Regions from separate parts of the Vibrio olivae genome, predicted to be linked through region 2. Evidence: riboswitches for the same ligand, from Rfam matches in the RefSeq annotation. Region 2 holds a riboswitch; the other holds the start of a gene.
What was found. Region 2 has a riboswitch for thiamine pyrophosphate ahead of thiB (thiamine ABC transporter substrate binding subunit). Riboswitches for the same ligand answer to the same signal wherever they lie in the genome.
Positions count from the first base shown of each region.

Region 1: it holds a riboswitch for thiamine pyrophosphate, as region 2 does, so the genes downstream of both, thiD (bifunctional hydroxymethylpyrimidine kinase/phosphomethylpyrimidine kinase) here and thiB (thiamine ABC transporter substrate binding subunit) in region 2, are expected to answer to the same signal.

Region 1 covers NZ_JBHMEP010000002.1:277,693-282,485, reverse strand. Annotated here, with positions in the region: gene ACFFUV_RS11115 (HDOD domain-containing protein) at 251-1,087, opposite strand; TPP riboswitch at 1,224-1,324, shown strand; gene thiD (bifunctional hydroxymethylpyrimidine kinase/phosphomethylpyrimidine kinase) at 1,388-2,197, shown strand; gene ACFFUV_RS11105 (phosphatase PAP2 family protein) at 2,355-3,119, shown strand; gene ACFFUV_RS11100 (oligogalacturonate lyase family protein) at 3,187-4,353, opposite strand; gene ACFFUV_RS11095 (sodium:solute symporter family protein) at 4,421-4,793, opposite strand, start outside.
Region 2 covers NZ_JBHMEP010000014.1:39,679-44,471, forward strand. Annotated here, with positions in the region: gene thiP (thiamine/thiamine pyrophosphate ABC transporter permease ThiP) at 1-1,192, opposite strand, end outside; gene thiB (thiamine ABC transporter substrate binding subunit) at 1,201-2,208, opposite strand; TPP riboswitch at 2,262-2,379, opposite strand; gene ACFFUV_RS21680 (flavin prenyltransferase UbiX) at 2,426-3,046, opposite strand; gene mpl (UDP-N-acetylmuramate:L-alanyl-gamma-D-glutamyl-meso-diaminopimelate ligase) at 3,052-4,413, opposite strand; gene fbp (class 1 fructose-bisphosphatase) at 4,736-4,793, shown strand, end outside.

The sequences.
Region 1 (4,793 bases), on a different contig from region 2:
TTTTTCCATTAGAGTTCAGAAACAAGCATTTAAAGCTTATATTTCAGACGATGCTTCAAAAAAGTGACATCTTGTCTTCGAGTTTATCTCGTCCCACTCAATGGTAAAATCACTATAACGTCGAATTATGAAACAAATACGACACTCTTTATATGGAGGTGAAGCGTACTTTTTTCAAGCTTAACTCGGTATTGAAGAATGGAAGGTGACTGAAACGAGCAACCCGCTACGACTGAGCGGGCTGATGATATTATACGGCAAGCATCTGGTTGGCAAGTTCGCGACCACTGCCGCGGAATTTATCGACAACCTCTTTAAAAGTGGCAGAGATATTGAGTAGGCGAGAATCGGTGTGTTCTGCAAGGTAAACCGATTTCTGGTCATCGCTACTGAAATGATCCCAATTGAGATGAATATCTTTAGCAAGATGAATGATGGAAGCCAATTTAGGCGAAATATCTGCTTCCCGTGGATCGGGGAAATGTTCAATTGCATCGACCATTTCTTTGGGAAACTTCCAGTTTTTTGCCAGTAACGCGCCAAGTTCGGCGCTTGATACATCCAATATTTCTTCTTGTGCTGAAATTGCATCCTGGCCATTCATGACTTTGCTATTGATGACAAGTGCCTGTTCTGGTACCAAGGCATGGATCATCAGCTCTCCGATATTATGCAGAATTCCCGTTGTAAAAGTTTCATCGACATCCATTTTCACACAAGCCGCAATTTTACTCGCGATCACCGACACTTCAAAGATATCTGACCAATACTCTTCCATATTCAGGGTTTCAAGGTGCGGAAATGCGCTGGAAAGGACGGATGCAACAACCAATGTTTTTACTGGCCCTGTTCCGACGCGAATTAATGCCTCATTGACCGATGTTACCGTGCGGTTACCACCAAAATACGCGGAATTTGCCATGCGAAGCAGGCGAGCCGAGAGCACCTGATCCATGGCCAGTTTTTCGGCGAGACGTTTAAAGTCGACGTTATCCTGATTGACCATATCAAGCAGCTCTTGTAGGACTTTTTGAATTCTAGGTAACTCATTCAGGCGAGATATCAAAGGCGCATGGTTCACTATCATTCTCCTTATTCATGCGGTGCCCCTTTCAATATAGGAGAAATTTTTTACTTGATACAAAAGTTGTAAGTCGTGTTTGTGTGGCGCTTAAATTGTTGATTATTGCATTTCCCAGAGGCTAAAAGCTTGTTACCATCGTGGCAGATAGTCGGGGAGCTCATTTGAGCTGAGATCGCGTTAGCGAGACCCGTTGAACCTGATTCAGTTAGTACTGACGTAGGGAACTATTACGCGGTGGTAAAGCCATTTCGTAGCTTTGCTGTCGCTCAGTGCGTTCCTTTACGTCTTGTATTTGGAGATTCCATGCAAGACCAACTTAGCCCACACTCTACCCCCATCGTTCTTACCATCGCCGGTTCAGACTGCAGCGGCGGAGCCGGGATTCAAGCCGATATTAAGGCCATCAGTGCCACGGGTAGCTATGCGTGTTCGGTGATTACCGCCATTACCTCACAAAATACACGAGCCGTTAATGCGATTCTGCCTGTACCCGTTGAGACGATTGAAAGTCAGCTCGATGCCGTATTCAGTGATCTTAACGTTATTGCGATCAAAGTCGGTATGCTAAGTGATGCACCAGTGATTGAAGCTGTAGCGAAGCGTATTGCGGATTATCAGCCGCGCTATTGTGTCGTTGATCCGGTTATGGTCGCCACGTCTGGCGATCGTTTGCAATCACCTTTGGCTGTAGAGACATTAAAAGAGTGTTTATTTCCTGTTGCGGATCTTATTACTCCAAACTTACCCGAAGCGGAGGTGTTAACCGGTGAGTGTTTTGATGAGTCACCAAGCGATGACCAGCAACGGGCTTTATTGAAGCTTGGAGCTCAGGCGGTGTTACTCAAAGGCGGGCATCGTCAAGACTCTGCCCTATCTCGTGATTGGTTATTCAGTGCCCAGCACCGACAGGTATTTGATGCGCCGCGTATTATCACTCGTCATACTCACGGAACAGGCTGCACACTCTCTTCCGCAGTGGCCTCCTATTTAGCACAAGGCGAACGGTTACCTGAGGCGATAAAACGAGCCAAAAACTATATAACTCAAGCAATTGTATCAGCAAATGAACTAAACGTTGGCCAAGGAAGAGGGCCGGTTCAACACTTTTTTTAGCCCATCATTGTACGCGGTTTGGGCTGGTAATGGCTTTGGATGGTGGCGGTATTTTGAGCAGTTATCTTTCAGCAATTTGACACAAACTTGATGCATGTAAGAACATGACTCACTAACATCGAAGTGGGTTATATGTTTACAGACGTTAAGGCGGTTGATGAGAAAGCTCAACATTATTAACAAAAAAGTCGAGCTGATTTTGCTGGCAGCCATGGCATTGGTGTTGGCTCCTTTCGCTCGTTCTTTACCTGTCACCGACTTGCTTGGGTCTGTTGATGCAACTTCGGGTTGGATCATCAGCACCATTACAGATTCCGCTGGTCAGCGCGGCCTGTGGCTAACCATCGTGATTTTAAGTGCGCTTTCTCTGTATAAGCAACCACTGAATCGAACAGAGATTTTTAAATACATTGTCCAATTTACGGTTATTTTTATGATCGCTTACTTTGGTAAGAATGTGCTCAAAGAGTTGCTTGAAAGCCCAAGGCCTTATACCGAATTGCTTACGCATGAGTTGTTGTTGCCCAATCCTGAGCACTTTTACAAGCTTGGCTCTAGTCAGCAATTGGCAATACTCGATCAGGTGGTGGATAAAGTCAGTGAGTGGCGCCTTCGTCACTGGTATCAAGAAATGAACTATTCTTTGCCTTCTGGTCATACCGTCTTTGCGGCGCTTTGTTTGGCGTTCTTTGGCGCGATATTTGTTCGTCAGCAGCGCTTTATTTTGGCCAGTGTGGTTGTCCTATGGGCCACACTAGCTGCATACAGCCGCGTTTGGTTGGGGATGCATCGACCAGAAGACTTGTACGCTGGTATCGTATTTGTCGCGGCCGTCGTCACCTTTACGCCAAACGTGGGTGAGTGGCTGGTGGCCAAAATGCCAGGCCATGTAAAGCAGCAGTGGCTTAAAGCAAGCCATTAAGCAAAAGTAAAAACAATAAAAAAACCCTCGATTGCGAGGGTTTTTGTGTTTATGCAGCAGATGAAAATTAGGCTTTAAATTCCGCCGGTAAGTCGGCAATGTATACCGCTGGTACACCTTCAAAGTCACTGGTAAATAAGACGCCGTCATCACCTGGAGTGAATGATGGGTGTGGATGCGTGATTTGACGGTCGCCATCAAGTACGTCCCAAGATGTGCTGTGTTTACACAGTTTCTTGGCACTTTTGGTTTGCGTGTTCAGTACATACAAGAATGGGTCATTTTCAATGTCGTAGCTTTCTGCATCCGCGACATCGACTGGCGCGTCACAACCGTCTCCGACCATCAGTGAGCCGTCAAAGTTACTCATAAGGTGAGAACAAGGTGGCATGACCATGACTTCTTCGTTCTCTAACGTTTCTGGGTTCGCTTTGTAGATCACGCGATCGGATTGACCTTTAAAGTAAGAAACGTAAGCCATTGCGCTGCCATCTGGAATCCAGAATTCGTGCGTGCAAGATTCACCTTCCGCATGCTCTTTGATCTTACGAACATTGCTACCATCTTCATCCACCAGCCACATGCGTGCGTCAACAAGGTCATGTGGGCCTTCGTGACAAAAACCAATGGTGCTGTCATCAAATGGGCGATAGATTGGGTGGCCAAGCCATGCTTTGTCTTGATGAACCACATCAAGTTTACCTGTTGCGATATCGACTTTGATAAGACGACAGGTTGGGTTGGTGTGGTAGAACTCTGCGAACTTCTCCCAAGAGGTGAGGGGAGCCCAGTCTGCTTTGAGAATTTCGATGCCAACAAGCTTGGTGCAGTCGGAGTTAGCAACCCAAGTGCCGTACCCTTTCCATTGCTCATCAACGGTATAAACCACGCGTTCTTCGAGTGATTCTAAGTCGACTTGCATAAGGTTGAGTTCATTTTTTACGTAGAAGAAGGATTGGTCATCGGTCGCAATGAAACCGCCGAAGGTGTTGTCACCAGAACCTTCTGTTAACTGAGTCGCTTTCTGGGTTGCGAGATCAACAAGGTAGTAGTTGCGATTGCCATCAAAGTCGCCCGCAAGTAGGAGCTTTTGTCCATCTTGAGTAAAGCATTTCTGGTAAAAGTAGTTACGATGACAAATCACATCTTTTGGTGTGATTCGAGTCACCTTCACTTGAGTATCGCTATCCACAAATGTTTCAAACTCAAGGTTGATAATATCGCCTTTCGCCATGGAAAATATCTCCTGTAAATAAAAAGAAGGCTGCTAACGGGGGTTAGCAGCCAATCATTAATTGTGTTTATCGAACCGTTGCGGTTTTGCTGCTTATCTCGTCGAGTTTGGCGCTGCGTTTTAATGCATAGCCAACTAGGAAGATGGCAGCGGCACAGCCGAGGAAGACCAGGCGTCCCCACATTGGGTTTGGAATCAGAACCATCAAAGTAAGGCCTGCTGCCATATACGTTACCAATGTACCCAATTTCGCGCGTTGCATACGGTCAACAATGTCTTGGCCTTCTTCTGCAACACATTCGGTGTCAACGTCTTTGAAGAACTCAAGAGTTTGCTGTTTGTACGTGTCTTTCTCTTCTTTGTAGAACAGCGTCGACAAGCAGAAGAAACCGGCGGTAAAGATTAAGTGTGCGGCGATGGTAATCATGGTACGCATTTCA
Region 2 (4,793 bases):
AAGCCAGTTGAAAGACATCCGTAAATTGACGCAACAAAACAAACAACCCAGTGCTCAATACCAAACCAGGCGTAATTAAGATAATCGCCCCCAGCATCTCAATGCCGTTTGCTCGACGGTTTTTGTCTTGCACACGCCAGCGACGACTGGTGGATAAAATGGCGATGCCCGCACTTAATGCTAAGCCACTCGACATGACGGCCACTTGTAGTGATGCACCAAGTGCAGACCAAAACTCGCTATCTGCCAATACTTTGAAAAATGCCGAGTTGATGCCACTGATAAACACCATCAGCAGAGGTGAAAAAACAAATATCACCGTTATTGTGATGACTCCCATATCCCAAACTCTCACCAACATAGACTCTCGCCCTTTAAACTGGGTTTGACGATAGCTGATACCGTTGATTGGTAAAGGCTTAGCAAAACGCTGAATACTCAAGGCTAAGGTGCCACATAAAAGCATTTGCCACATCGCAAGGAGTGCGCCACTTTGTAAGTCAAAATCAAACTTAATCGCTTGATAAATGGCCAATTCAATGGTCGTAGATTTGGGGCCTCCGCCGAGCGCCATCACCGTCGCGAAACTGGTAAAGCACAGCATAAATACCAACCCACATACCGAAGGTAATTGCTGCCTTAGCCGCGGCCACTCAACCCATTTGAATTTATCCCATGCTGACATGCCCAAATGCGCGCATAACTTATGCTGTTCACCGGGTATGGTTTCCAACGATTGATATAACAGGCGCGTCGCGTAGGGCAAATTAAAAAACACGTGGGCGAGTAGAATCCCGCCGAGGCCATAAATAGAAAAAGGCAGAGTGAAATCGAAATGCTCAAGCCACTTGGCCACAAGACCACTGTTGCCGTAAATCGCTAATAGACCAAAAACGCCAACCAACACTGGCATCACCAGCGTGGTGCCAAATATTTTTATGATCCAGCTCTTCGCCGCGAAGTGACGCCGTGATAACGCCAAAGCGACAGGCAAGGCCCCGCCCACACTAAGCAGCATCGAGAGGAAAGCTTGATAGAAACTGAATTGCGTCACGTGGCGATAATAGCTGTCTTGCCATAAGAAGCTAATATCGCCGAGCGGCGCGCGCATTAACAGCGCACTAAGCGCAGCGATCACCAGCGCTGCAATGACAAAAGCAACGCCGATACCGATTTTAGGTGTTGAGTTCAAAGCGACGCCTATTGAGTGAGCGCATTACGCCATTCACGAATCCAAGCTTTACGTTTTTCTGCAACTTGCTGATCACTGAAACTCAGCGCTTTGCTCGGTATCGTTAAGCTCGAAAATCCTTCGGGTAGCGCGACATCCATCGCGGGATACATCCAGTTGGTCGTAGGAATCACACCTTGAAATTCAGGGCTGAGAATAAACGCCATAAATTGATCGGCAAGCTGTGGATGTGCACTGCTCGCCACCTTCGCTGCCACTTCAACTTGAGTGTAATGTCCTTCACTAAAATTTGCGGCAGCGTAATGATCATCTTGCTCCGCGATTAGATGATAAGCTGGTGAGGTGGTATAGGAAAGCACCATATCCGCCTCGCCCTCTAAAAACATAGAGTAAGCTTCAGACCAGCCTTTGGTTACTGTTACGGTTTTTTGAGCAAGTTGCTGCCAAGCCGCCGGGGATTGATCTCCATAAACCGATTTCATCCATAAAAGCAGCCCCTGTCCTGGTGTTGACGTTCGCGGATCTTGATAAATGATCTTGAGATCATCACGCTTTTCGACCAATTCTTTGAGGCTCGTAGGCGGATTGGAGAGCTGAGTTTTATTGTACACAAACGCGAAATAACCATAATCATAGGGAACGAACACCTCGTCATTCCAACCATTTGGAACCGTAACAGCTTGAGTATCAACTGAATGTTTGGCTAGCAACCCTGTCGATTTGGCTTCACTCATTAAATTATTATCGAGCCCCAACACAATATCCGCTTTAGTACTGCTACCTTCAAGGCGTAATCGGTTGAGAATCGATACCCCATCATCCAGCGTGACAAAGTTAACATCACACCCGCATTTAGCCTCAAATGCTTGTTCGATTTTAGGGCCAGGCCCCCAATCTGAAGCAAAGGAATCATAGGTATAAATGGTTAATGTGTTATCCGCTGCGTTCGCAGAATTAGACACGGCAGCAGTCGCCACCAAGATACTAGTAAGAAGGGTATATTTTACGTGTTTCACGGCTCGCTCTCTTGTTTGAGCGGCACAGGCTTGAGGTTGGGTTGCGTTACTTGCAGGTATCCAGACTCAATTCCTACGCCAGCATTATCTGGTTCAGGTTTACGGGTCCCAAAGCAAGCTTTGATCTCAGCGTCATTCATCTTTGAATGATGAGCCCCCCGATGAGTTGAAACGGCATTGTAAAGGTTAATGTCTGAAATGGCTATAAGTGCAGCCATTAACTGCGTTGATCATACCCCCAACGTGGTACGAGACCTTGCTCAATACCAAGATGGTCCAGCACTCGAGCCACCATAAAATCAACCAAGTCTTCGATACTGGTTGGCTGATGATAAAAACCAGGGGCGGCCGGCATAATGGTGACGCCACGCTTTGCGAGTGTCAGCATGTTTTCAAGGTGAATCGCTGAAAATGGCGTTTCGCGCACAACCAGCACCAGCTGACCTTTCTCTTTAATCACGACATCAGCGGCGCGTTCAATCAAGTTATCGGACATGCCATGGGCGATTGAGGCCACACTACCCGCCGAACATGGGCATACCACCATCCGTTTTGGCGCCGCAGAGCCGGACGCGACAGGGGAGAACCAATCCTCTTTGCCACAAACCACCAATTGCTGAGCATCACACTGAAAATGGTCGACCAACAACTTTTGCGCGGCTTCAGGGTTAGCTGGCAATTGCAACTGATGCTCGGTGGCGAGTACGACTCGCGCAGCAGATGAAATCAGCAAGTAGACGGTATAATCAGCAGCGAGTAAGCTTTCAAGCAAGCGCAGACCATAAGGCGCACCGGATGCGCCTGTCCATGCCAAAGTGATGCGTTTTGAATCTGTCATAGAACTCATCCGTGTGCGGTTGCTAATTGCGTTAACAGCTTGTCATGAATACCTTCAAACCCACCGTTACTCATTACCAATATTTGGTCCCCCGGGTGAGCATGGCGCACAATATCCGCGACAAAATCATCAATCTGGTGACCAACGAAGGCGGGCTGTAAGCAACTTTCAGCAACATCTTTCACTGACCACTCAATGTTATTAGGCTGGAATAAAAATACGCTATCCGCTTTAGCGAGCGAAGCGGCCAGCGTGTCTTTGTGAACTCCACGCTTCATCGTTGCTGAGCGAGGCTCAACCACCGCAATGATTTTTTTATCCCCCACCTTGTTACGTAAACCATCCAAAGTCAGTTCAATGGCGGTTGGGTGATGGGCGAAATCATCGTACAAGGTAACCCCATTGACTTCCCCTTTCAGCTCAAGACGACGTTTAGTATTGATAAAGCGTCCCAGTGCGTCACACGCGAGTTCTGGCGTTACACCAACATGACGCGCCGCAGCGATCGCCATCAGTGCATTATCCACGTTATGATCTCCCACCAAATGCCAATTCACCTGTCCCACTTTCTCATTACTGAGATAAACATCAAACCGCGAACCCTCTTTGGTGATCTTCTCGGCTCGCCAATCCCCTTGCTCACCACTGGTTTCGGTCTCACTCCAGCAACCACGACTTAAAACATCTTGTAACGCCACGTCTTTTTGCGGCATGAGAATGCGACCATTACCAGGAACAGTTCGAATTAAGTGGTGGAATTGCCGCTTGATCGCTTCAAGATCATCAAAAATGTCGGCATGATCGAACTCAAGGTTATTTGTCACAAGAGTGCGAGGGTGGTAGTGCACAAACTTAGACCGCTTATCGAAAAAAGCACTGTCATATTCATCCGCTTCCACGACAAAAAACATACTTTCGCCAAGACGCGCCGATACACCGAAGTTACCCAGTACCCCCCCGACTAAGAAACCGGGTTGATAACCGCAATCTTCTAAAATCCAAGCCAACATACTCGAGGTGGTGGTTTTACCATGGGTGCCTGCCACAGCCAGTACCCAGCGGTCATGGAGTAAAAATTCCTGCAGCCACTGCGGGCCAGAGGTGTAACGAATATTGGTATTGAGAACATGCTCAACACACGGATTTCCTCGACTCATCGCATTACCAATGACGACAAGGTCCGGTTGAGGGTCGAGCTGAGAAGGATCAAACCCTTCAATAATTTCAATACCTTGAGACTCTAAAAGGGTACTCATGGGTGGATAAACATTGGCATCTGACCCTGTGACTTTATGCCCAAGCTGACGTGCTAGTACCGCCGCGCCCCCCATAAAAGTGCCACAAATACCCAAGATATGAATATGCATAGATTTAACCCTGTGAAAAGTCTCAATAACCTGCCCATTATCCCCATACACATCAGAAAAGCGAGTCGCTTTGATCACTCTATTGGCATTCCATGGAGCCATTGCACATTTCGTCAACATGGTGATAACAGCGACTTTTTTATGGCTCAATTTTACTGAAACGTATTTTCAAAAAAAATCAAAAACTGAGATCTCAGTCAGTTACTTCATTACCAATAAAAAGATTCGCCGCTTAAAATCGAATAGGAGGCCGAGCATAACATCCAGTAAGAGATGAGATTACGCCCCACTACCCCCACAATTGTTAATGAAAGGAAAAAACATGTCAGGATTGCGCACCCTTGGCGAGTTCATTGTCGAAAAGCAAGCGGACTTCCCCC